Regions from separate parts of the Paenarthrobacter sp. JL.01a genome, predicted to be linked through region 2. Evidence: predicted binding sites of a transcription regulator. Region 2 holds the regulator's gene; each other region holds the start of a gene.

Evidence for each region. Region 2 encodes LexA, which represses DNA repair genes until DNA is damaged. Its sites were predicted from a motif close to TCGAACANNTGTTCGA; they were not measured.
Region 1: N5P29_RS20175 (shikimate dehydrogenase) is a predicted target of LexA. The motif match lies at 2,597-2,612, and genes of this name have one in related genera.
Region 3: N5P29_RS06950 (Y-family DNA polymerase) is a predicted target of LexA. The motif match lies at 3,286-3,301, and genes of this name have one in related genera.

The regions. Positions count from the first base shown of each region.
Region 1 is NZ_CP104877.1:4,237,341-4,244,881, reverse strand. Features, by position in the region: gene N5P29_RS20190 (FG-GAP-like repeat-containing protein) at 1-49, shown strand, start outside; gene N5P29_RS20185 (MFS transporter) at 200-1,522, opposite strand; gene N5P29_RS20180 (IclR family transcriptional regulator) at 1,723-2,493, shown strand; gene N5P29_RS20175 (shikimate dehydrogenase) at 2,704-3,621, shown strand; gene N5P29_RS20170 (bifunctional sugar phosphate isomerase/epimerase/4-hydroxyphenylpyruvate dioxygenase family protein) at 3,621-5,492, shown strand; gene pcaH (protocatechuate 3,4-dioxygenase subunit beta) at 5,534-6,403, shown strand; gene pcaG (protocatechuate 3,4-dioxygenase subunit alpha) at 6,408-7,007, shown strand; gene N5P29_RS20155 (lyase family protein) at 7,004-7,541, shown strand, end outside.
Region 2 is NZ_CP104877.1:1,675,011-1,682,551, forward strand. Features, by position in the region: gene N5P29_RS07970 (ATP-dependent DNA helicase) at 1-928, shown strand, start outside; gene lexA (transcriptional repressor LexA) at 933-1,676, opposite strand; gene N5P29_RS07980 (LysM peptidoglycan-binding domain-containing protein) at 2,023-2,382, shown strand; gene N5P29_RS07985 (histidinol-phosphate transaminase) at 2,462-3,580, shown strand; gene hisB (imidazoleglycerol-phosphate dehydratase HisB) at 3,628-4,254, shown strand; gene hisH (imidazole glycerol phosphate synthase subunit HisH) at 4,251-4,994, shown strand; gene N5P29_RS08000 (CG2302 family histidine operon protein) at 4,995-5,153, shown strand; gene priA (bifunctional 1-(5-phosphoribosyl)-5-((5-phosphoribosylamino)methylideneamino)imidazole-4-carboxamide isomerase/phosphoribosylanthranilate isomerase PriA) at 5,200-5,943, shown strand; gene N5P29_RS08010 (SseB family protein) at 5,943-6,881, shown strand; gene N5P29_RS08015 (MFS transporter) at 6,927-7,541, shown strand, end outside.
Region 3 is NZ_CP104877.1:1,431,005-1,438,545, forward strand. Features, by position in the region: gene N5P29_RS06925 (GNAT family N-acetyltransferase) at 1-359, opposite strand, end outside; gene N5P29_RS06930 (FAD-dependent oxidoreductase) at 356-1,720, opposite strand; gene N5P29_RS06935 (arsenate reductase ArsC) at 1,717-2,133, opposite strand; gene N5P29_RS06940 (aquaporin) at 2,130-2,840, opposite strand; gene N5P29_RS06945 (ArsR/SmtB family transcription factor) at 2,837-3,187, opposite strand; gene N5P29_RS06950 (Y-family DNA polymerase) at 3,364-4,662, shown strand; gene N5P29_RS06955 (uroporphyrinogen-III synthase) at 4,676-5,833, opposite strand; gene cobA (uroporphyrinogen-III C-methyltransferase) at 5,846-6,880, opposite strand; gene nirB (nitrite reductase large subunit NirB) at 6,893-7,541, opposite strand, start outside.

The DNA of each region.
Region 1 (7,541 bases), 1.8 Mb from region 2:
GGGAACGGGCCAGGGAAGTTTCCAGTCCGTGGTGCTGGATCCCCGGTAGGCAGCTACTGACCGGGTGAACCCCTGGGCAGCGGAAAGCCCGGCATGTCGGGGAACATGCCGGGCTTTCCGTTTGTCGTCACCAGGGTGCCCTGCGAAGGTGTGCGCTCCAGGAACCGGGAAGGAGCGGTCCTCTTCGTGAACCCCAGGCCTACTTGTGCAGGCCGAGCTCTGCCGTCGGGATCTTGGCTGATTCGCGTGCGGTCAGGGCAGAGATAGCCGCGATCACGCAGATCACTCCGCTGAAGATGGAGATCTGGACCCAGCCTCCGGCCTTCGTGCCACCCATTGCCGTGACGATGGCCGGTGCGAAGCCTGCCATCAGGAAGCCCAGCTGCGTGCCGATGGCCAGACCGGAGAAGCGGACCTTGGTGCTGAACATTTCACCGTAGAAGGAAGGCCAGACGGCGTTGGCCGCTGCGTAGCCGAAGGAGAAGAACACGACCGAGACCAGGAACATCAGCGGCACGTTGCCGCCTTCAAGGGTCAGCAGGAACACCGGTGTCATGATGGCGCTGGCCACGGCTCCGTAGATGAAGACGGGCTTGCGGCCAATCCTGTCCGCGAGCATGCCGAACAGGGGCTGGGTGCCGAGGGCCACAAGGTTGGCTGCAACGACCAACCACAGTGTGATGGTGCTGTTGACGTGTGCGACGTCCTGGGCGTACTTGATGGCCAGGGTGCCGAAGACGGTACTGACGGCGGCGATGAATGCACAGCAGACGACGCGGAGGACATCGCGCCAGTGCAGCCTGAGGAGGTCGGCGATGGGCAGCTTGGCGATCTGGTTGTTCTTCTTGGCTTCTTCGAAGGCCGGCGGCTCGTGCAGGGTGCGGCGGATGAAGTACGCCACCATGACCACTACCGCGCTCAGCCAGAACGGGATACGCCAGCCGATGCCGTACTTGATCTCATCGGGAAGTGCCACCACCGGAATGAAGACAAGCGCGGCCAGGATCTGACCGCCCTGGGTGCCGGTGAGCGTCCAGGAGGTGAAGAAGGAGCGGCGATTGTCCGGAGCGTGCTCCAGCGTCATCGAGGATGCGCCGGCTTGCTCGCCGGCGGCGGAGAGACCCTGCGCCAGGCGGGCGAGGACCAGCAGGACAGGAGCCCACCAGCCGATGGTCTTGAAGTCAGGCAGGCAGCCGATGACGAAGGTCGCTGCACCCATAAGGACCAGCGTGAACATGAGGACTTTTTGGCGTCCGATCCTGTCACCGAAGTGGCCCAGGATGATCGCTCCAACGGGACGGGCGACATAGGCGAAGCCGAAGGTCGCGAAGGACATGATGGCCGCATTGGCGTCGGCGTCCGGGAAGAAGACGTGCGGGAAGATCAGCGCTGCGGCGGATCCAAAGATGAAGAAGTCGTAGTACTCAACGGCGCTGCCAAGAAAGCTGGCGAGGGCTGCTTTCTTGGGAGTACCCGTTGTTGATGCAGTGCCGGGCGTCGCTGACGGCATTGTTTGGCTCATGGGAGGTTCCTTCTGTGACAACGGTGTCGCGGGTAAAGCTGGGGGAGTGGCGAGCGAGGTGCGGCTGGCCTTCTCCGGAAAGTAACCACATGGTGAGAGTTACTTGTGCAATACAGCAATAGTGTCTGTGAGAGGGGTCACTTGTCAATACTTATCGCCACCATCTAGAAATAGCTCTCACCATGTGAGAGCATCGAAGCATGAGTGTGAAAGAGGACACAAAGACCGACATGGTCGGCAAAGCCTTGAGTCTGTTGGTGCTGCTCGGCAACGAGCCAAAGGGGGCAAGCGCGGCCGACCTCGCCCGCAGCGCAAACCTGCCCTTCAGTACCACCTACCGCCTGTTGGGCTCACTGACGCGCGACGGCTTCGTCGACTATGAGCCGGATGGCCGCCGCTACCACCTTGGCCTGCGGGTCTTCCAATTGGGGCAGCGCGTGTCCAACCACCACGGTTTCGCTGCCACGGCGCTTCCGGTGTTGCAGCGGGTCACCGAGCGCACTCATGAGGCAACCATTCTCTCGGTCCGCGACGGCGACCATCACCTGACGGTCAACAAGGTGGATGGCCCCAAGACCTTCCGTGTGACCAGTGACCCCGGGCACCTTGGCGCCTTGCACACAACATCGGTGGGTAAGGCAATCGTGGCCTTCGAAACCGAGCTGGAGCGCAGGCGGCTCCTTGAAGAGCTTCCCCTTGAGGCGCTCACCGAGCACTCGATCACGGACCGTGACAAGTTCCGCGAGGAAATCGAGCAGGTCCGTCGGCAGGGTTACGCCGTGATGGACGAGGAGAACGAGATCGGGATGCGCGCCGTCGCCGTGCCGGTCCTCAACTCCCAGGGGCACGCCTTCGCCTCGCTCGCGACAGCGGTGCCGGTGTTCCGCCTGACCATGGAGGAACTCGTCGCCCACGTGCCCACGCTCCAGGAAGCCGCGGCTGAACTCGCGGCCCGCCTGCCCCAGCGCTGACCCAACTAGGGGACAGCAGGTGTCGCAATGAGCGCCCACTGGAGCGTTTGCTGTCCCCTAGTTGGGTAGGGGGGCGGGGGGCGTGCGCGAAAATGTTCGCGATAAGAACAAGCGTGCGGAATATGAACAACTGTAGTAATCTGGATAACACCGCAGGCGAAGCGTCCCTGAAACGCCACCCTGCGGGACTGAAGTAAAAGGAGCTTGAGGATGAGCAACCGAGCCGAATCCGTTCTGGTGGGCCTGATTGGTGAAGGCGTCATGCCCTCGCTCACTCCGCCCATGCATGAACGCGAGGCCGATGTGCAGGGCCTTCGCTTGCTGTACCGCCCCATCGACCTGCTGGAACTGGCATTGCCGGCCGCCGCCGTCGGCGATCTGCTCACAGCAGCCCAGCGGATGGGCTTCAACGGCCTCAACATCACGCACCCCTGCAAGCAGCTGGTGCTGGGTCACCTTGACGAGATTTCCGACGACGCCGCGCGCCTGGGTGCAGTGAATACGGTCCTGATCCAGGACGGCCGCTTCATCGGCCACAACACAGACTTTTCCGGCTTCGGTTCGGCGCTCGCCGACGGCCTGCCCGGAGCCAAACTCGATCGCGTCGTCCAGCTGGGTGCGGGAGGTGCCGGTTCCGCCGTCGCCTACGCTCTGCTCAAGGCGGGCACCAAACATCTCGACCTCGTTGACATGGACGCCGCCCGGGCGGCCGAGCGGGCCGCGGAACTCTCAAGTCTCTTCCCTCACGCTACCGTCACGCCGCGGGGCCTGGGCGAGTTGCCGGAGCTGATGCCCCTTGCCGACGGGCTGGTGCACTGCACGCCGGTCGGCATGGCCGCTCACCCTGGTCTCCCGCTCGATATTGGACTCCTGGAAACCCGCCATTGGGTAGCGGACATTGTCTACCGCCCGATCGAGACGCAACTGGTCCGCGAAGCGCGCGCCAAGGGTTGCGCAGTGCTCGACGGCGGCCGCATGGCGGTTGGGCAGGCGGCCGACGCCTTCAAGCTCTTCACCGGAAGGGACGCCGACAGGGACCGCATGCGCACGCACTTCCTGGAATTGATCGCCCTGGAAGACGCTGCAGCCTCGCTCGCCGCTGGCACCCTCGCAAAGGCGGCCCACTGATGCGTACCGGAATCGCCACCGTCTGCCTCTCGGGCACCCTGAAGGAGAAGATGCAGGCCTGCGCCATCGCGGGCTTCGACGGCATCGAGATCTTCGAGCAGGACCTCGTCACCTCGTCGCTCAGCCCCGAAGATATCCGCAAAATGGCCGCAGATCTCGGCTTGGGATTGGACCTCTACCAGCCGTTCCGGGATTTCGACGGCGTCACTCCGGACCTGCTGAAGGCAAACCTCAAGCGGGCGGAGGCCAAGTTCAAGCTGATGGCCCGCCTTGGCATGGACACCATCCTGGTCTGCTCCAACGTGGCCACAGCGACCATTGACGATGACCAGCTCCGCGCTTCCCAACTGGCCGAACTTGCCGGACTGGCAGGCGACCACGGGGTGAAGGTTGCCTACGAGGCCTTGGCCTGGGGCAAGTACGTCAACGACTACGAGCACGCCCACCGCCTGGTGGAGATGGTGGACCACCCCAATCTGGGCACGTGCCTTGACTCCTTCCACATCCTTTCCCGCGACTGGGACACCGCTCCGATCGAGGACATCAACGCGGAGAAGATCTTCTTCGTGCAGGTAGCGGATGCGCCCAAGCTCTCCATGGATGTGCTGTCCTGGAGCCGCCACTACCGGGTTTTCCCCGGGGAGGGCCAGTTCGAGCTCGCCAAGTTCATGGGACACGTGGTCCGCGCAGGCTACACCGGACCCGTCTCCCTGGAGGTCTTCAATGATGTGTTCCGCCAGTCGGACGTGGAGCGGACGGCCGTGGATGCCATGCGCTCCCTCATCTGGCTGGAGGAACAGAGCGCCAAGTGGCTGGCCAGCAGCCCGGCGGCAGGCGGAGCAGAGACCCAACAGAACTCCCGCCGTCGTTATCCCATGGAACTGGCCACGCTGCCCAAGGTGAACGAGCCCGCCGGGTTCAACTTCGCCGAGGTCAAGGCTGATGACACCGCCCAGCTGGAGAAACTCCTGGGCCAGCTCGGCTTCGAATTCGAAGGCCGGCACCGCACCAAGGACGTCCAACTGTGGACCATGGGCCAGGCACGCGTGATCATCAACGAGCAAGCGGCCTTGCACATGGAACCGGCTATTGCCGCTTTGGGGTTCGACGTCGACTCCCCGGTGATTGCCTCGGCCCGGGCCCAGCAGCTCAAGGCCCCCGTGGTCGCACGCAAGGTGCAGGCGGACGAGGAAGTGTTCCAGGGCATTTCCGCGCCGGACTCCACCGAGATTTTCCTCTGCCAGGGCAATCCGGACGGCACGGCTGCGTGGACCCACGAATTCGGCGAAGGGCTGGAGCACGTTTCGAGCGGCACATCAGCCGTGATCGACCATGTGAACCTCGCCCAGCCATGGCAGCATTTCGACGAGGCCGTCCTCTTCTACACCAGCGCGCTGGCCCTGGAACCCCAGCCTTTCGCCGAGGTGCCCAGCCCCAGCGGCCTGGTGCGCTCACAGGTGATGGAGACCAGTAACGGGGCTGTCCGGCTGGTGCTGAACCTGGCCCCGGCGCAGCAGGCCGAAAAGGCACGCAAAACGTACCAGGAACACATCGCGTTCGCCGTGGATGACCTCGTGGCAACAGCCCGGTCAGCGCGGGAGCGTGGCCTCGAGTTCCTGCAGATTCCGGCCAACTATTACGAGGACCTGGACGCGCGGTTCGATCTTGAACCAGGTTTCCTGGCCACCCTCCAGGAGCTCAACCTCCTGTATGACCGGGACGCCAACGGCGAATTCCTCCACTTCTACACCGCCACAGTGGGCAGTGTGTTCTTCGAAATGGTGGAGCGCCGCGGCAATTACGACGGCTACGGAGCCCCGAACGCACCCGTCCGCCACGCCGTCCAATACGACTCACTCCACCGGGCATAGCCGCCCGATCCAGAAGAAGAATCCATAGAAAGGAGCCGGTTGTGCCGCAAGACAACACCGCACAAGCTCTCGAATCCGAGGAACTCGTGCCGCCAGCTGAGCCGCACGCCGCGCATGAGTCCAAGAAAGTGGAAACGCAGGCGGACCTCAGCGCAGAGATCAAGGAGATCGGCGACCGTTATGCCGAGGCACTGAAGAACGGCAAGGCACCGGAAACCATGCCGCGCCTGGACTACGCGCCCTACCGCAGCTCCATCCTGCGCCACCCCACCAAGAGCCTGCACCACGCGGACCCGGAAACCATCGAGCTCTACTCGCCGGCATTCGGGCACCAGGACGTGCACGCGCTGGAATCGGACCTCACCATACAGCACAACGGCGAGCCCCAGGGTGAGCGCATCATCGTCTCCGGGCGCGTCCTCGACGGCGACGGTCGTCCGGTTGCGGGGCAGCTCGTGGAAATCTGGCAGGCAAACGCTTCCGGCCGGTACATCCACAAGCGCGACCAGCACCCCGCACCGCTCGACCCGAACTTCACCGGCGTCGGACGCTGCATCACGGGCGCCGACGGCTCCTACTCCTTCACCACCATCAAGCCCGGCGCGTATCCGTGGAAGAACCACCTCAACGCCTGGCGCCCGGCCCACATCCACTTCTCCATGTTCGGCTCGGAGTTCACCCAGCGCATCGTCACCCAGATGTACTTCCCGGGCGACCAGCTCTTCCCGCTGGACCCCATCTACCAGTCGATCGTGGACCAGGACGCCCGCGACCGCCTGGTGGCGCAGTACGACCACGAGCTGACCAGCCCCGAATGGGCCCTCGGCTACAAGTGGGACATCATCCTGACCGGTTCCAAGCGGACCTGGACCGAGAACGAAGCATTCGGCGACGCCGGGGACGAGGAGTAAGCACATGAGCAAGCTGACACCCACACCGGGCCAGACCGTCGGACCCTTCTACGGCTACGCCCTCCCCTTTAACAAGGACAACGAGCTCCTGGCGCCGGGCAGCCCCGGCAGCATCCGCCTCCAGGGCACGGTGTACGACGGCGCGGGCCACACCATCCCGGACGCGATCCTGGAAATCTGGCAGCCGGACTCCGAGGGCAACATCGTCCAGCGCACCGGCTCCCTGGTCCGCGATGGATACACCTTCACCGGTTGGGGCCGTGGCGCCGTTGGCAACTCGGGCGTCTACACCTTCACCACGGTGAACCCGGGACCGCTCAAGGCTGGAGCGGCGCCGTTCATCTCCGTGGCAGTCTTCGCCCGTGGCCTCATGAACCGCCTCTTCACCCGCGTGTACCTGCCCGAAAACGAGGAAGCGCTGGCCAACGATCCTTTGCTCAGCTCCCTCGACCCCGAGCGCCGCAAGACCCTGATCGCACGCCGCGATCCCGACGGCGGACTCACCTGGGACATCCGCCTCCAGGGTCAGGACGAGACCGTGTTCCTGGACTTCCAGCAGGACGGTTCGCTCGACCTTGCTTCCGAGGAGTCGGCAGCATCATGACCGACGGCGACTTCGGCCTCCTCAGCCCCGTTACTGCCTCACCTGCGGTGACCGCACTGACGGGCGACCGTGCCGTGATCGCGGCGATCCTCGACGTCGAAGCCGCCTGGGCAGCCGTCCTCGAGGAAGCCGGGCTGGCCCCCCAAGGGGCTGCCGCTGTGGTGGCCGAAGCCGCCGACCCCGGTCACTACGACCTCGCCGTCATCGCCGAACGCGCCCAAGGCGGCGCCAACCCGGTGATCCCGCTGCTCGTTGAACTCCGCGCCCGCGTCAAAGTCCTGGACATCACGGGCGGGGGCGCCGCGAAAGCCGTCCACACCTCCCTGACCAGCCAAGACGTGCTTGACTCCGCGCTCATGCTCCTGGCCAGCCGCACCCTTTCGGCGTTGCTCACTGAGGTAAAGGGCACGACGACGGCGCTCACCGGCTTGGCCGAACAGCATGCGGACACGCTGTGCGTGGGCAGGAGCCTGACGCAGCATGCCCTTCCGTACACCTTCGGGCTCAAGGCCGCGCAATGGTTCCAAGGAGTGG
Region 2 (7,541 bases):
GATGCTCGCGGCCAAGGAGAACCGGGAAGTAGTTTGGTTTTCCCGTAACAGCACCTTTGATCCCCAACAGGGATACTCGCAGCCTGACGAGACCGCGCCGGCGCTGATCAACATCGCCCCGCTGAGCGTCGCCGGCCGGTTGCGCGAAGGCTTGTTCGCCGACCACACGGTGGTGCTGACTTCGGCCACGCTGGCCATTGGCTCGGCTTTTGAACCCGCCGCCGGGGGTCTTGGCCTGATTGGTGACGGCGCCCCCAGCTGGACAGGTATCGACGTCGGTTCGCCGTTCGATTACCCCAAGCAAGGGGTGCTGTACGTAGCGAAGCATCTTCCCAAACCCGGCCGCGGAACATCCCCTGAGGCCCTGGATGAGCTGGAAGACCTGATCCGGGCATCGGGCGGTGGAGCGCTGTGCCTGTTCTCATCACGGCGGGCATCCGAAGAGGCAGCAGAAGCCATGCGGCTGCGCCTTGATGTGGACATCCTCTGCCAGGGCGAGTCCACCATGGCGGCCCTGGTCAAGCAGTTCGCCGATGAGCCGGACACATGCCTCTTCGGAACCATGTCCCTGTGGCAGGGAGTGGACGTGCCAGGCGGTTCATGCCGCCTGGTGGTCATCGACCGGATTCCGTTCCCGCGGCCCGATGACCCCCTCATGACTGCCCGCTCCCGTGCGGTGGCGCAGTCCGGCGGCAACGGATTCATGGCGGTTTCGGCCACCCACGCTGCCACCCGGCTGGCGCAGGGCGCGGGGCGCCTGATCCGTTCAACGGGGGACAAGGGGGTAGTGGCCGTCCTGGATTCACGGCTCTCGACAGAACGCTATGGAGGGTTCCTGCGGGCCGCTCTGCCGCCCTTCTGGGCCACGACGGACCGTTCGGTGGTACGCGGCGTCCTGGAGCGCCTGGGATCCGCCCGGAAGGCCTGAGAGGCTAGATGGAGCGAAGTACGGACACGACCTTGCCCATGATGGTTGCCTGGTCGCCGAGGATGGGTTCGTACTGGGTGTTCTGGGGCAGCAGCCAGGTGTGTCCGTCCCGCTGACGGAACGTTTTCACGGTGGCTTCATCATCGAGCAGCGCCGCCACGATGTCGCCGTTGATGGCGTCGTTCTGACGGCGGACAACCACCCAGTCACCGTCGCAGATGGCGGCATCGATCATGGAGTCTCCGGCGACCTTGAGCATGAAGAGCTCACCGTGTCCCACGAGCTGCCTGGGCAGCGGGAGCACGTCCTCAACGGTCTGGTCGGCTAGGATCGGCCCACCTGCTGCAATGCGGCCGACCAGCGGAACCATGGCGGTGTCGCTGGCGCTTGCCAGTTCGGTGACGGCCATCCCGCCGGCGCTTCGCAGCGTTGCCGGAGCCTCGACGCCCGGGATCGGGCCGCCGTCGAGGGTCAGGGGCATCAGCACCTCCATGGCGCGGGGTCGTTTGGGGTCCCTGCGGAGGTAGCCAAGTTTTTCCAGCTGTGACAGTTGGTGAGTCACGCTGGACAGGCTGGCCAGTCCCACGGTGTCCCCAATTTCGCGCATGCTGGGCGGATAGCCGTTGTCATTGACTGAGCGCTGGATGGTCTCCAGGATCTTCTTCTGACGTACGGTCAGGCTCTTGGGAGTCTTTTGGGGCTGTTGGCTTCGCAGGGGTGCCCCGCCGCCTGTGGCTTTTGCTGCCATGTTCGCCAATGCCTTTCCTTCCGCCCCGAAGAGAGCCGGGGATGCAGGGCCTGGAAAAAATGTCAGACCCTCCTGTTCCACTGAAACAGTGCTGTTTCTTCACTCAAACGTAGGGCAGGCACAGGCGTTTATCAAACATTTGTTCTAGCGAGTCTCGACACCGTTCGTTGATAAGTGCTAAAAATGTCATAGCAAGGTTCGAATATGTGTTCTATAAACCTCGCGCTGATGGTGGATGTTCGAACAAGCCGTTCGAACATCCGGCGTCGCCGGGAGGAACACAAAGAATTGGCAGCGCTGCTCCGGGGCCTCCGGAGCGGCGCAATAGCTCAGAAGGGCTCAGCTCATGTCCGCAATCACTTCGTTCGCTGATTTCCGTACCGCACCGGCGCCCGCACGTCTTCGCCTCACCCGCCGGGGCCGCATGGTCTTCTTCGGAATCCCTGCCATGCTCCTGGTGGCTGCGCTCCTTAGCCTCGCCGGGGTTATCACCTCGCCAGCCAAGGCATCGGACTCCCAGGTGCAGTTGCAGCCGCCCGTTGCAGTGTCCGTGACAGTGCAGCCCGGCCAGTCGCTGTGGGGTATTGCCGGTGCTGCCGCTCCGGAGCGGGACCCACGCGAAGTCATTGCCGAAATCATCCAGCTGAACGACCTCCGCGGTGGCCGGATCCTGCCGGGGCAGCAGTTGTTCGTACCGGCCCACTGATGCCCGCAATACTTGTGTCTTTGCTCCGCCCGTACGTCACAGTTACTCGGCAGTCGCAGTGGCCCCTTAAACTGTTGTAGTGAGTGAGCAGCTTGAGCGACTTGACCGACTTCCCCTCCGGACCAACCTGCGTGGATTGAGCCCCTACGGCGCACCGCAGCTCGATGTCCCCGTACTGCTCAATGTCAACGAAAACACCCATGGGGTCCCTGCCGATGTGCAGGCGGCCATTACAGAGGCAGTAGCAGCCGCCGCCACTGGCTTGAACCGCTACCCCGACCGCGAGTTCACCGACCTTCGGGTAGCCCTGGCGGAGTATCTCGGCCACGGCCTTTCTGCGGACAACATCTGGGCTGCCAACGGCTCCAACGAAGTCCTGCAACAAATTCTCCAGGCATTCGGCGGCCCGGGGCGCAAAGCCCTTGGTTTCCCTCCCACGTACTCCATGTACCCGCTGCTCGCCAGCGGAACGGACACTGAGTACGTCCGTGGCGTTCGTGCCGACGACTACGGACTGGATGCGCAGTCGGCAGCCCAACAGGTCCGTGAGACCGAGGCCAACATCGTCTTCCTGTGCTCGCCGAACAATCCAACGGGCACAGGTTTGACCCTGGATGTGGTTGAGGCTGTGTACGAAGCCGGCGAAGCAAGCCAGGCCATCGTGATCGTGGATGAGGCCTACCACGAGTTCGCCCACGACAACACTCCCAGTGCCCTGACCCTCCTGCCCGGGCGCGAGCGTTTGATCGTCTCCCGCACCATGAGCAAGGCGTTCGCCTTGGCTGGAGCACGGCTTGGCTACATGGCTGCGGCCCCGGAGGTGACAGACGCGATCCGGCTGGTACGACTCCCGTACCACCTCTCGGCCATCACCCAGGCCACCGCCCTCGCGGCGTTGACGCACCGCGAAGCCCTTATGGCCGACGTCGAAGACATCAAGGTCCAGCGGGATCGCATCGTGACCGAACTTATCCGCATGGGACTCAAGCCCGCGGCGTCGGACTCCAACTACGTCTTTTTCGGCGGGCTGGAGGATCCCCACACGATTTGGCAGGGCCTGCTCGATGCCGGCGTGCTGATCCGCGATGTCGGCATCCCCGGGCACTTGCGCGTCACGGCCGGAACCGAGCCGGAAACCACTGCCTTCCTGGAGGCGCTGGAAGCCCTCCTGGGCGGCGCGGTTTCCCAGCGCGTCTAAACTTGTCAATAGACCAATCCATCCTCCCTGTAGAAGGACGTTCCCCAATGAGCGAAACCGGCGCTACGCCGTCCGCTGCCCGCACTGCCCGCATGGAGCGCACCACCAGCGAGTCCTCCGTGCTAGTGGAAATCAACCTGGATGGCTCCGGCATTTCGGACATCAGCACCTCAGTACCCTTCTACGACCACATGCTGACCGCCCTGTGCAAGCACTCGCTGATCGACATGACCGTCAAGGCTACCGGTGACACCCACATCGATGCCCACCACACCGTGGAAGACGTCGCTATTACCTTTGGCGAGGTCCTGCGTACGGCTTTGGGCAACAAGGCCGGCATCCGTCGCTTCGGCGAAGCCACCGTGCCGCTGGATGAGGCCTTGGCGCACGCCGTCGTGGATGTTTCCGGCCGCCCCTACCTGGTCCACGGCGGTGAGCCCGCCGGGCAGGAGTACCACCTCATCGGCGGGCACTTCACAGGTTCACTGACACGGCACGTTTTCGAGGCGATTACTTTGCACGCTGGGATTTGCCTGCACATGAACGTTATCGCGGGCCGCGATCCGCACCACATTGTCGAAGCCCAGTTCAAGGCGTTCGCGCGTGCACTCCGCGCGGCTGTTGAGTCCGATCCCCGTGTTGAGGGTATCCCGTCCACCAAGGGGGCCCTGTGAGCGGCCAGTTTTTGAAAGACGGAGCAGTGGCCGACGCCACCGCTTCGGTGAAGCCTGAGTCACCGGAGGGCAAGCCGACGGTGACGGTTTTGGATTACGGATCCGGCAACGTCCGTTCCGCCGTCCGCGCCCTCGAAAGGGCAGGGGCGCACGTACTGCTCAGCTCCAAGCCGGAGGACGTGCTCAACGCCGACGGGCTGGTTGTTCCCGGAGTCGGTGCCTACGAGACCGTGATGAAGGAGCTCAAAGCCGTTGATGCCATTCGGATGATTGGCCGCCGTGTTGCCGGTGGGCGTCCGGTGCTGGCTATCTGCGTGGGTTTGCAGGTTCTCTTCGAAGCCGGTGTCGAGCACGGCACCGAGTCCGAAGGCATGGCTGAATGGCCCGGCAAGGTGGAGCTGCTTCCGGCTCCCGTGGTGCCGCACATGGGCTGGAACACTGTGGACGTCCCAGAAGGTTCCAAACTCTTCGCAGGGGTCGAGCAGGAACGTTTCTACTTCGTGCACTCGTATGGGGTGCAGGAGTGGAACTTCGACGTTGTCCAGCCCCGCATGGCGCCTCCGATGGTTACCTGGTCCGAGCACGGCGCACGGTTCATTGCCGCCGTCGAGAATGGTCCACTCTGCGCTACCCAGTTCCACCCCGAGAAATCAGGGGATGCCGGAGCAAGGCTCCTGCGCAACTGGGTCGAGGGCCTGCGGAAGCCCGCTCCGGAATCGTCCGGGAGCGGTGCTGCCTGAATGTGGTCTGTAGTCCTTATGGGCCTGGCGGGACTGTTGGTGGGTGGGGGAGTCTCCTTCCATCAACAGAAGAAGCCCCGCTGGGTTTCCATTTCTTTTTACATGCTGGCCGGGATGTCCCTGCTGGCTGCCTACCTCCTGACACTTCCCGCCAACTGAATCGCGGCGTGGTACGCCGGCGAACCCTCACACTGCAAGGACCCTCATGACCACCTCCTCCCAGTCCGTCCTGGAACTCCTGCCTGCCGTCGATATTGTCGACGGCCAGGCGGTGCGCCTCCTGCAAGGAGAGGCAGGCTCGGAAACCAGCTATGGAACTCCCCTCGAGGCAGCCCTCAACTGGCAGAATGCCGGGGCGGAGTGGGTTCACATGGTTGACTTGGACGCTGCTTTCGGCCGGGGAAACAACGCCGCGCTCATCAGCGAGGTTGTCTCGCAGCTCAACGTCAAAGTTGAGCTGTCCGGCGGCCTGCGGGATGACGCATCCCTTGAGCGTGCCCTCGAACTGGGCGTTGCGCGGGTGAACCTCGGTACGGCTGCATTGGAGAACCCGGACTGGACCAAGCGGGCGATCGAGCGTTTTGGTGACCAGATCGCCGTCGGGCTTGATGTCCGGGGTACCACCCTTGCCGGCCGCGGCTGGACGAAGGAGGGCGGGGACCTGTGGGAGGTGCTGGCCCGGCTCGAGGACGCAGGGTGTGCCCGTTACGTTGTGACGGATGTGACCAAGGACGGCACCTTGCAGGGCCCCAACGTGGATCTGCTGCGCCAGATGGTGGAGAAGACCGGCAAGCCGGTTGTGGCTTCGGGCGGTATCTCCAGCCTGGAGGACCTCCGGGTCCTGCGCGAACTGGTGCCGCTCGGTGTTGAGGGTGCGATTGTTGGCAAGGCTCTGTATGCCGGCGCCTTCACCTTGCCCGAAGCCCTGGACGTGGCCGGCCGCCGCTGATGGGCCGCCATTCAGCTGAATCGGAATCCAACCAGCGGGAATCAAACCAGCCGGAATCCAGCCGGCCGGAAAAGCGTGAACTGCCCGGTCACATTGCGGCCGCGTTGGCCGGCGCGGGCGGGGCGACGGACTCGGCGGGTCAGCCGTGGGCCGGACGCAGCCTGGCCGGTGACGACGCCAGGATCCACAACTTCGACGACGACGATGGAAGCGCGGCCGCCGGTTACGTCGCCGCCATAGGGGAGTTGCTCAACGGCACCGGCGGCGAGGCCGAAGTAGTAGCCTCCCTTGCGACTGCCCGGGTCTTTGTTCCGGTGGTGGCCCAACTGGCCGAGGAAGCCGAAGGTGTCGACGGACTGCATGCCGACAAACAGGCCGATATGGCATTGGTCACACTCAAGGCTCCCGACGGCCGGACGGCAATGCCGGTGTTCACCTCCGCGGCTGCCTTGGAGTTGTGGCACCCGCAGGCGCGCCCGGTAGCTGTTTACGCCGCGCGGGCGGCGCTTTCGGCGGTATCGGAAGGCGCCCAGCTGTTGGTTGTGGATCCCGGTTCCGAGTTCGCCTTCGTGGTCAGGCGCCCGGCGCTGTGGGCTCTGGCCCAGCAGAAGGACTGGACGCCGTCATACCTGGATGATCAACTGGAGACTGCTCTCGTTTCGACAATTTCAGGCTTCACCGCGGTCCGGCGCCTTGAGACGCAGGCTGGTGGTGGCGTCGCATCCCTCACGTCCGACGGACGTCAGGTGCAAGGCGGCGGTGCCGGTCCGGAGCTGCGTGTGGTGCTCTTCCTTGAGGACGGGCTGGATGCCGCGGCGGTGCAGACGCTTGTCGGCCAGTTGAACGAAGCATGGGCAAGCATGGATTCCTTTGCCGAGGGTGTCGATTCCATGGAGATCAAACTGCAGCGTGCAGCACAGGAGCCCGCGCCGCACTAATGGCAGTTCCGGTTCCCCGGGGTTGCCCGGGGAAATGAGGATTGAGTGAACTTCGCTCTCTACAAAGAGATGCTGTCCATCCGGCCTGTCCGGCGCTTGCTGGTGGTGGGCATGATTGCCCGCATCCCGCATTCCGCTGCCGGGGTGCTCCTGACACTTCACATCGTCCTGACACTTGGGCAAGGGTATGCCGCTGCGGGTGCGGCGGCCGCCGTCATGACCATCGGCATCGCTTTGGGGGCACCTTGGCGTGGCCGCAGGGTGGATATGGTGGGGCTGCGGAAAGCCCTGATCCCTTCAGTCATTTTCGAGACCGTGATTTGGTCGGTTGTGCCGCATGTTTCCTACCAGTGGCTTCTGCCGCTGGTGTTTGTCGGCGGCCTCTTTACCTTGCCGATCTTCAGCGTTGTCCGGCAGTCGCTGGGTGTCCTCGTGGATGGGGAACAGCGCCGGTCGGCGTTCGCCCTGGACTCCATTGCCACCGAGCTGGTTTTCATGATTGGTCCGGCTGTGGGCGCCGTGGTGGCGACCAGCGGCTACTCGGCCCTCGGTCTCACAGCCGTTGGTGTCTCCGTTTCCGTGGCCGGACTTTTCCTGATGTGGTTCAACCCTCCGACCCGGAGCGAGGTTGCGTGCACGCCGGAGGAGTCCGCTGATCGG
Region 3 (7,541 bases), 240 kb from region 2:
TTGGATTGGATGGTCCATATCCCTTCCTCTTCGGTCCTGCGGACGAAGGCGTCGAGGAGTTGGGCCCCGTAGCCTCGGCCGCGGGCCTCCTGGGCGATGTAGATGGAGTGCTCGACGACGCCGCGATAGACCGTCCTTGACGAAACGGGTGACGCGGCGACCCAGCCCACGATGTTGCCGTGGTCTTTGGCAACGAGGCGGAGCTGGGGGTGACGGGTAGCGTCGAAGTCTTCCCAGCTTGGCGGTGCCGGTTCGAAGGTGGAATGGCCTGAAGCGATGCCCGCGGCCCAGATCGCCTCGACCGCCGGCCAGTCGGCGTGCTCCATCCGGCGGCTCAGCAGGTGGTTGGTACCGGTCATGGTGCGGCTGGTTCCCCGATGCGGCCGTGAACCAGCCCGGTAGCGAAGCCAATCGTGACCGGTTCTGGTTTGGCGGACCCGCAGCACGAATCTGCCGCGTCTTGCCCATCTGCGGGAAGGCTGGTGGAGCAGACCCCTGTTTCGGGAAGTTCCAGTTCCAAAGCTTCTGCTGCTGCTGTGTCGCCGGCCAGGGCGGCGGCGATGGACCGCACTTGTTCGTAGCCGGTGGCCATGAGGAAGGTCGGTGCCCGGCCATAGGACTTCATTCCTGCCAGGTAAAAGTCCTTCTCGGGGTGGGCCAGGATCCGCGCGCCGTGCGCTGGGACGGTGCCGCAGCTATGGAAGTCCGGGTCAATCAGTGGTCCCAGCGCTTTGGGGGCGTCGACCGCCGGGTCCAGCTCCAGCCGCAGTTCGGCAAGGATGCCCAGGTCCGGGCGGAAGCCGGTGGCCGGGATCACCCGGTCAACCTCCACCGTCCGGCCGTCAGTTGCGTGGACGATCACGGCAGCGCCGCTGGTCTCGACGCTTAGGGTGCGGAAGCCGGTCAGGAGCTGGACGGCACCGGTCTCGACGGCGGTGCGCAGGCGTGTGCCCAGCTGGCCGCGGGCGGGGAGTTCGTCGGCGTTACCGCCACCGTAAGCCCTTGCGGGGGTCTCGGCGCGGATGGCCCAGACGACCGTGGTGCCGGGATGGGTGCGTGCAAGGCGGGCGAGGTCCAGGACCATGTTCGCGGCCGAGTGCCCGGACCCGATGACGAGGGTCCGGTGGCCGGCGAAACCATCCTGGGTGACATCGGGTAGGGCTCCAGTGATGATCCCGGCGGCGCGGGCTCTGGCTTCGCCGGGAACCGGGAGGCCGTTGGAGCCAAGCGGAGCGGGGGCGTTCCACGTTCCTGAGGCATCGATGACAGCCCGCGCCAGAACCTCAGTGGTCTGGCCGTCGTCGTCCTGAACCTGCAGGACGAAGGGTGTCTGGTCGCGGCCCTGGCTTCGGCTTTTATCCATCCCTTGCCGGGTCACGGCAACCACCTTCGAACCGGTGTGGATCCTCTGCCTGAGTTCCTGGCTTGCGGCCAACGGTTCGAGATATTGGGTGACGATTTCGTGGCCAAAGGGCAGCGCGGTCGGGCGGGGTGCTTTCCAGCCAGTTCGCTGGAGCAGACGGACGGCAGCGGAGTCGAGGTTGTATTTCCAGGTAGAGAAGACTCGAACATGCCCCCACCCTTTGATAGCGGAACCGACGGTGGGGCCGGCTTCGATCACCAGGGGTTCCAGTCCACGTTCGAGCAAGTGCGCGGCCGCGGCCAATCCGACCGGTCCGGCGCCGATCACCGCGACCGGCAGGGAATCGTGCCCGGTCATTGCTGGGCTCCCGTCGGCGTGAGGCTGGCAATCAGGGCCTCGACCCGGGTTTTGATCTCGTCGCGGATGGGCCGGACGGAGTCGACGCCTTTGCCTGCGGGGTCTTCCAAAACCCAGTCTTCGTAGCGTTTACCCGGGAAGTACGGGCACTCGTCCCCGCAGCCCATGGTGATCACGACGTCGGAGTCCTTCACGGCCTCGGTGGTGAGAATCTTGGGGATTTCGGCGGACATGTCGATCCCGATCTCGGCCATCGCCTCAACCGCTGCGGGGTTGACCTGGCTGGCGGGTTGGGAACCTGCGGAGCGGACCTCGATGGCGCCCCTGCCCAGGGTGGTCAGGAATGCGGCGGCCATTTGGGACCGTCCGGCGTTGTGGACGCAAACGAACAGGACGGAGGGTTTGACGCTCATGAGTGCACCTTTCGATCGTCCGCGGCATCAGCTGCGGCAACATCAGTGGTTTGGGGATAGAGGAAACGAACCAGGACCAAGCCGAGGGCACCGCCGACCAGTTGGGCGGCGATGAAACCCGGCGCGGAGGCAGGTGCGATCCCTGCGAAGGTGTCCGTGATGGTTCGGGCGATCGTGACGGCGGGGTTGGCGAAGCTTGTGGAGGAAGTGAACCAGTACGCAGCGGTGATGTAACCGCCGACGGCGAAAGCCACCCGGTCGGCGCGTCCGGAACGGATGGTCCCAAACACGATGACCAGCAGCCCTGCCGTAGCTATGACCTCTGCCAGCCACAGACCAGGACCGGAGCGTTCATGGGTGGACAACGTGACCGGAGCCAGGTCGAACATCAGGTTCGCCGCGACAGTCCCGGCCAATCCACCCAGCACCTGAGCCGCAACCAAAAGGGCTGCAGCCCGGGTGTCGATCATTCCAAGGGCCCGTTCGACCAAGGTGACCATAGGATTGAAGGAGGCTGAGACCGGCTGCAGGGCAAGGATCAACGCGGCCAAAGCCGCGCCAGTGGCGAGGCTGTTCTGCAGCAGCTGCAGCCCGACGTCGTTCGGTGACAGCCGGGAGGCCATCACTCCGGAACCAACCACGGCAGCGACCAAGAGGCAAGTGCCGAGGAATTCCGCAGCCGCCCGGCGCAGGAGCAAGGGATTCACTGGGCCTGTCCGCCGATCAAGGCTGCCAGGTTCTGCAGGGCTTCGGTGCGGGCCTTGTAGTAGACCCAGACTCCGCGCTTTTCCCGGTCCAGCAAACCGGCTTCGTGCAGCACTTTCAGATGGTGGCTGATGGTCGGCTGCGACAACTCGAAGGCATCGTTCAGGTCGCAGACGCATGCTTCCCCGCCCGCGTGTGAGGCCACCAGGGACATCAGCCGCAACCGCACGGGATCCGCCAAAGCTTTTAACAGCGGCGCAACGCCGTCGGCTTCTTTCTCCGACAATGGCTCGCGTGCCAGCGGCGAGCAGCAGGCAACGGCCTGGACCGGGGTCAGCTCCAAAGACATAGACACAGGTAAATATTTACACTCATCAATATGTTAAGCAAGCCCTCGCGGTGGCAGGGCAGTTTTATTGTCGGGGGCGCGAGGTACAGTTGAATTATTCGAATATATCTTCGAATAATTGGCGTGTCCCTCCGTATCCGGTGGGCGCGCATGGTATTGCCGAGCCAAGGAGGAGCATGTCCAGGCCAGCCCTAATGCACCGCATGCAGGAGATCGCCCACGTGGACATCAACTGCTTCTATGCCTCGGCGGAACGGGCTTTTAACCCTGCCCTTGAGGGCAAACCGCTGATCGTCCTTTCCAACAACGATGGCTGCGCCGTCACCAGGTCGCCCGAAGCGAAGCGGCTTGGCATTGGCCTGGGGGATCCGTGGTTCAAACTGGCTCCGCGGGCAAAGGAATGGGGACTCATTGCCCTGTCCAGCAATTACGAGTTGTACGGGGACATCAGCTCACGGGTCATGGAGTTGCTGCAGCGCTACTCCGCCTGGCAGGAGGTGTATTCCATCGACGAGGCGTTCCTCGGCGTCAAAGGCAGGCCCGAGGAACTCTTGCACCTGGGGCGGACCATCAAAGAGGCATGCCGCAGAAATGTCGGGGTTCCGGTGTGCGTTGGAATTGCCCGCACCAAAACGCTTGCCAAGCTCGCCAACAAGTGGGCCAAACACAATCCGGCCTTCAATGGGGTGTGCCGCTGGGATTCGGTCCCGGAAGCGGAGCGTGAGGCGCTCATGGCCCGGCTTTCGGTCATCGAGATCTGGGGCATCGCCACCAGGCTAACCAAGCGCCTGAATGCCATGGGAATCTACTCGATCCTGGACCTGGTTCGCGCCGAGCCTGTTGCCTTGCGTGACAAGTTTTCCATCGTCATGATGCGCACGGTCCTGGAGCTGCGGGGTACCCCGTGCATCCCCATGGAAGAGGAACGGATCGGGCGGGACCAGTTGATCTTCTCGCGCTCCTTCTCCACGCCGATTACGACGACGGCCCAGCTGCGGCAGGTGCTGAGCGTCTACGGGCAGATGGCAAGTGCCCGATTGGCCAAACACGATCTCCAAGCCAAGCTCTTGACAGCGTTCGCGGCAACATCGGTCTACAACCCGAACGACAAATCGTTTCCGACCGTCAGCGTCTCACTGCCCATGCCGACGTCGGACCCTGTCCTGCTGACGAAAGCCGCCCACGCCCTGGTGCCGAAGATCCAGGAGGGAACAAAGTACGCCAAAGCCGGCATCATGGTCACCGACCTCCGTCCCACCGGCAACCAGAAGCCCTTGGAGATCTTCGAGAACCGGCACGAGGAACGCGGCATTGGCAGTTTGCTGGAGGAAGTCAGCAAACGCTACGGCCGGGGCTCCATTGGCCTGGGACACGCAGGCATCAAAGGCGGTCCGGACTGGTCCATGAAGCGGGACATGCTCAGCCCCCGCTACACCACCAACTGGGATGAACTTCCCTTGGTGAAGGCGGCATAGCGTGACCGGGCTCCTAGGCGCGCAGACGGTATCCGCGCTTCACCACTGTTTCCACGAGCTTTCCGTCAGGCAACGAGGACCGCAGCCGGCTGACCGTCATGTCCAGGGCATGTACGGAGCCCCGCAGATCCAAAAGATCCGACAACGCTTCACGCGACAAGACCGCACCTCCTGCCCCAAGGAGCGCCCGCAACAGCAGGAGGGGAGCCGGTGCCAGTTCCACCACTTCGCCGTCGATCCGGAGGCAACGCCCGCGCAGCTCGATCGTGGCCGTCTTGGTCTCCAAGCGTCGAACGTGGTTCAGCGACAGGTGCTCGGTGACGAGGCGGATGAGCGCACCCATGCGGTAGCGGTCGGGGATCAGGGGAGTCAGCCCGGCGTCGACCAATGGCTGTGCCGTGACAGGCCCCACGGCCGCAACGGTCACGGGGCCCTTGAGCGCCTCGATGAGTTGTCTGTACAGGCCCATTTCGTGCGCAGTGCTCCACATGGCATCAACGGCCGGGGCACTGGTGAAGGTCAGGACGTCGAGATTGCCATTGACGACGGCCTCGATCAGGCGCGGCAATTTGTCCTCGCCATCAGGCTTGACCCAGCGGTAGGGAGTCACCGTCAGGACAGTCGCTCCCGACATGCGGAGCCGCTCCAGTTGGCGAACGTCCGTGTAACCGTGCAACTGCACTGCCACGGTCTTGCCGCGCACACCCTCCACCAGCAGCATATCCACCAGGGTGGCCGTGGTCTCGTCACTGCTGATTCCGACGTCGGCCAAACCGGCGGCGCGTACGGCGCCACGGGCTTTTGGTCCCCTGACGAACATGCGACAGGCCGACAGGGTTTCCAGGAGTTGCTCCCCGATGCCAAAGGAATCGGCCGCCTCACACCAACGCCGCATCCCGTAGGCGGTGGTGGCGATGCAGATATCCGGCTTGGCCTCAATGATGGTCCGGGTGTCCTCGATGAGGATCATGTCCTCCTGGACGGGGGCGATCTTCAACGCCGGAGCGTGCAGGACGCTCGCGCCGCGCCGCTCGAGGGCCTCGATGAGGTCGCGGGAACGGCGGTGCGAGGTGACGCCGATGCGGAATCCATCCAGGGGCGCTTCGGCGGCCTCTGCGGTGTCCGGTGCGGCATTGGGGTCCAGGGCTTCGATGGCCCGTGCAACAGTCATATCTATTTACCTTCAGGCTTCAAGGAGCGAAGCCGCGAGTCGGCTCAGTTCAGCGGATGCTTCGGCGTGATTCCGGTTTGCTTCGGCCACCCGGACCACCTCACCGATGACCAGGACGGCCGGGTTGCTGCAGCCGGTCGCCGCTGTTTCGATATTACCGAGGTCGGCGATGGTGGTGCGCTGGCCGGGTCGGTAGCCACGTTCCACAACGGCCACGGGCATGTCGGATGTCATGCCCGCGCGACGCAGGCCGGCGGCGAGCTGTGGCAGTGTTCCTATGCCCATGAGGACCACAATGGTGCCGCCCAGTCCTGCGAGGTGGAGGTGTTCCTTCTCCGTCAAGGGGGCGTGGCCGGAAACCACTGTGAACATGTGGCTCACTTCCCGGTGCGTCACCGGAATCCCCGCGGCCGCAGGCACGGAGATGGCGCTGGTAACGCCCGAAACAACCCGGACGGGAATCCCGGCCGCTACGCAGGCTGCAACCTCTTCGCCGCCACGTCCAAACACATACGGGTCACCGCCCTTGAGCCTGACGACGTTCTTGCCCAGCAGTGCCGCTTCCACCATGAGCTTTTCAATATCCCGCTGCGTCACCTTGTGCAGGCCTGGCTGCTTTCCGACATCCACCAGCTCTGCGGCGGTCAGGCCTGCCAGTTCCTGGCAGGGGGCCAAACGGTCGTAGAACACGACGTCGGCATCCCGCAACGCGTCCATGGCACCTACCGTCAGCAAGTCCAGCGCGCCTGGTCCTCCACCCACCAGGGTTACGTGTCCGGCGGCGCCGGGTGCCGGCTCAAACGCCACGGGGATGCCCGCGGCGCGGCAGCGTTCCACCAGCGCGGCCCAGCGGTCGTCGCCGTCGTCCACTACGGCTACCAGGAACGGACGTGCCGGGAGCTGGCCGTTGGCCGGAACCGCGTCCGGAGTGCCGAGGCGGTGAACGGTGGCGCCAGCGTGCTGGTAGCGGCGGACGGCTTGCCGGACGGTCTTGTCGGATCCTGCGACCAACACATCGCGGCCGGTGAGATCAATGGTGAGCTGCATGGAGACCCCTTGTTATTCGCTGCGGACCGGGATGGTGGAGGCGATGAGCACGCCGCCCTTTTCTTCATTCGTGGCAGGGCGGATCTGGCCGCGCTCCGGAACGAAGGCAATGGACTCGTCCTTCTGGTCGGGGGCGTTGACGAAGGAGCGGAAGCGGCGGAGGCGTTCGGGGTCCTTCAGTGTCTCAGCCCACTCGTCCTGGTAGGTGTCGATGTGCTTGGCCATCGCGGCTTCAAGTTCAGCGGCAATACCCAGGGAGTCGTGAACCACCACGTCCTCAACGTGCTTGATGTCGCCGTCGAGCTCTTCTTGCCAGCGGGCGGTGCGCTGCAGGCGGTCGGCGGTGCGGATGTAGTACATCAGATAGCGGTCGATGTACTTCAGCAGCGTTTCATCGTCCAGGTCCTTGGCGAGCAGTTTGGCGTGGGCCGGAGTGGCGCCGCCGTTGCCTCCCACGTAGAGGTTCCAGCCATCGGCCGTGGCGATCACTCCGACATCCTTGCCCCGGGCCTCGGCGCACTCGCGCGCGCAGCCGGAGACACCCATTTTGAGTTTGTGCGGGCTTCGCAGGCCCCGGTACCGCAGTTCCAGTGCGATGGCCATGGCCACGGAATCCTGGACGCCGAAGCGGCACCACGTGGATCCGACGCAGGACTTCACT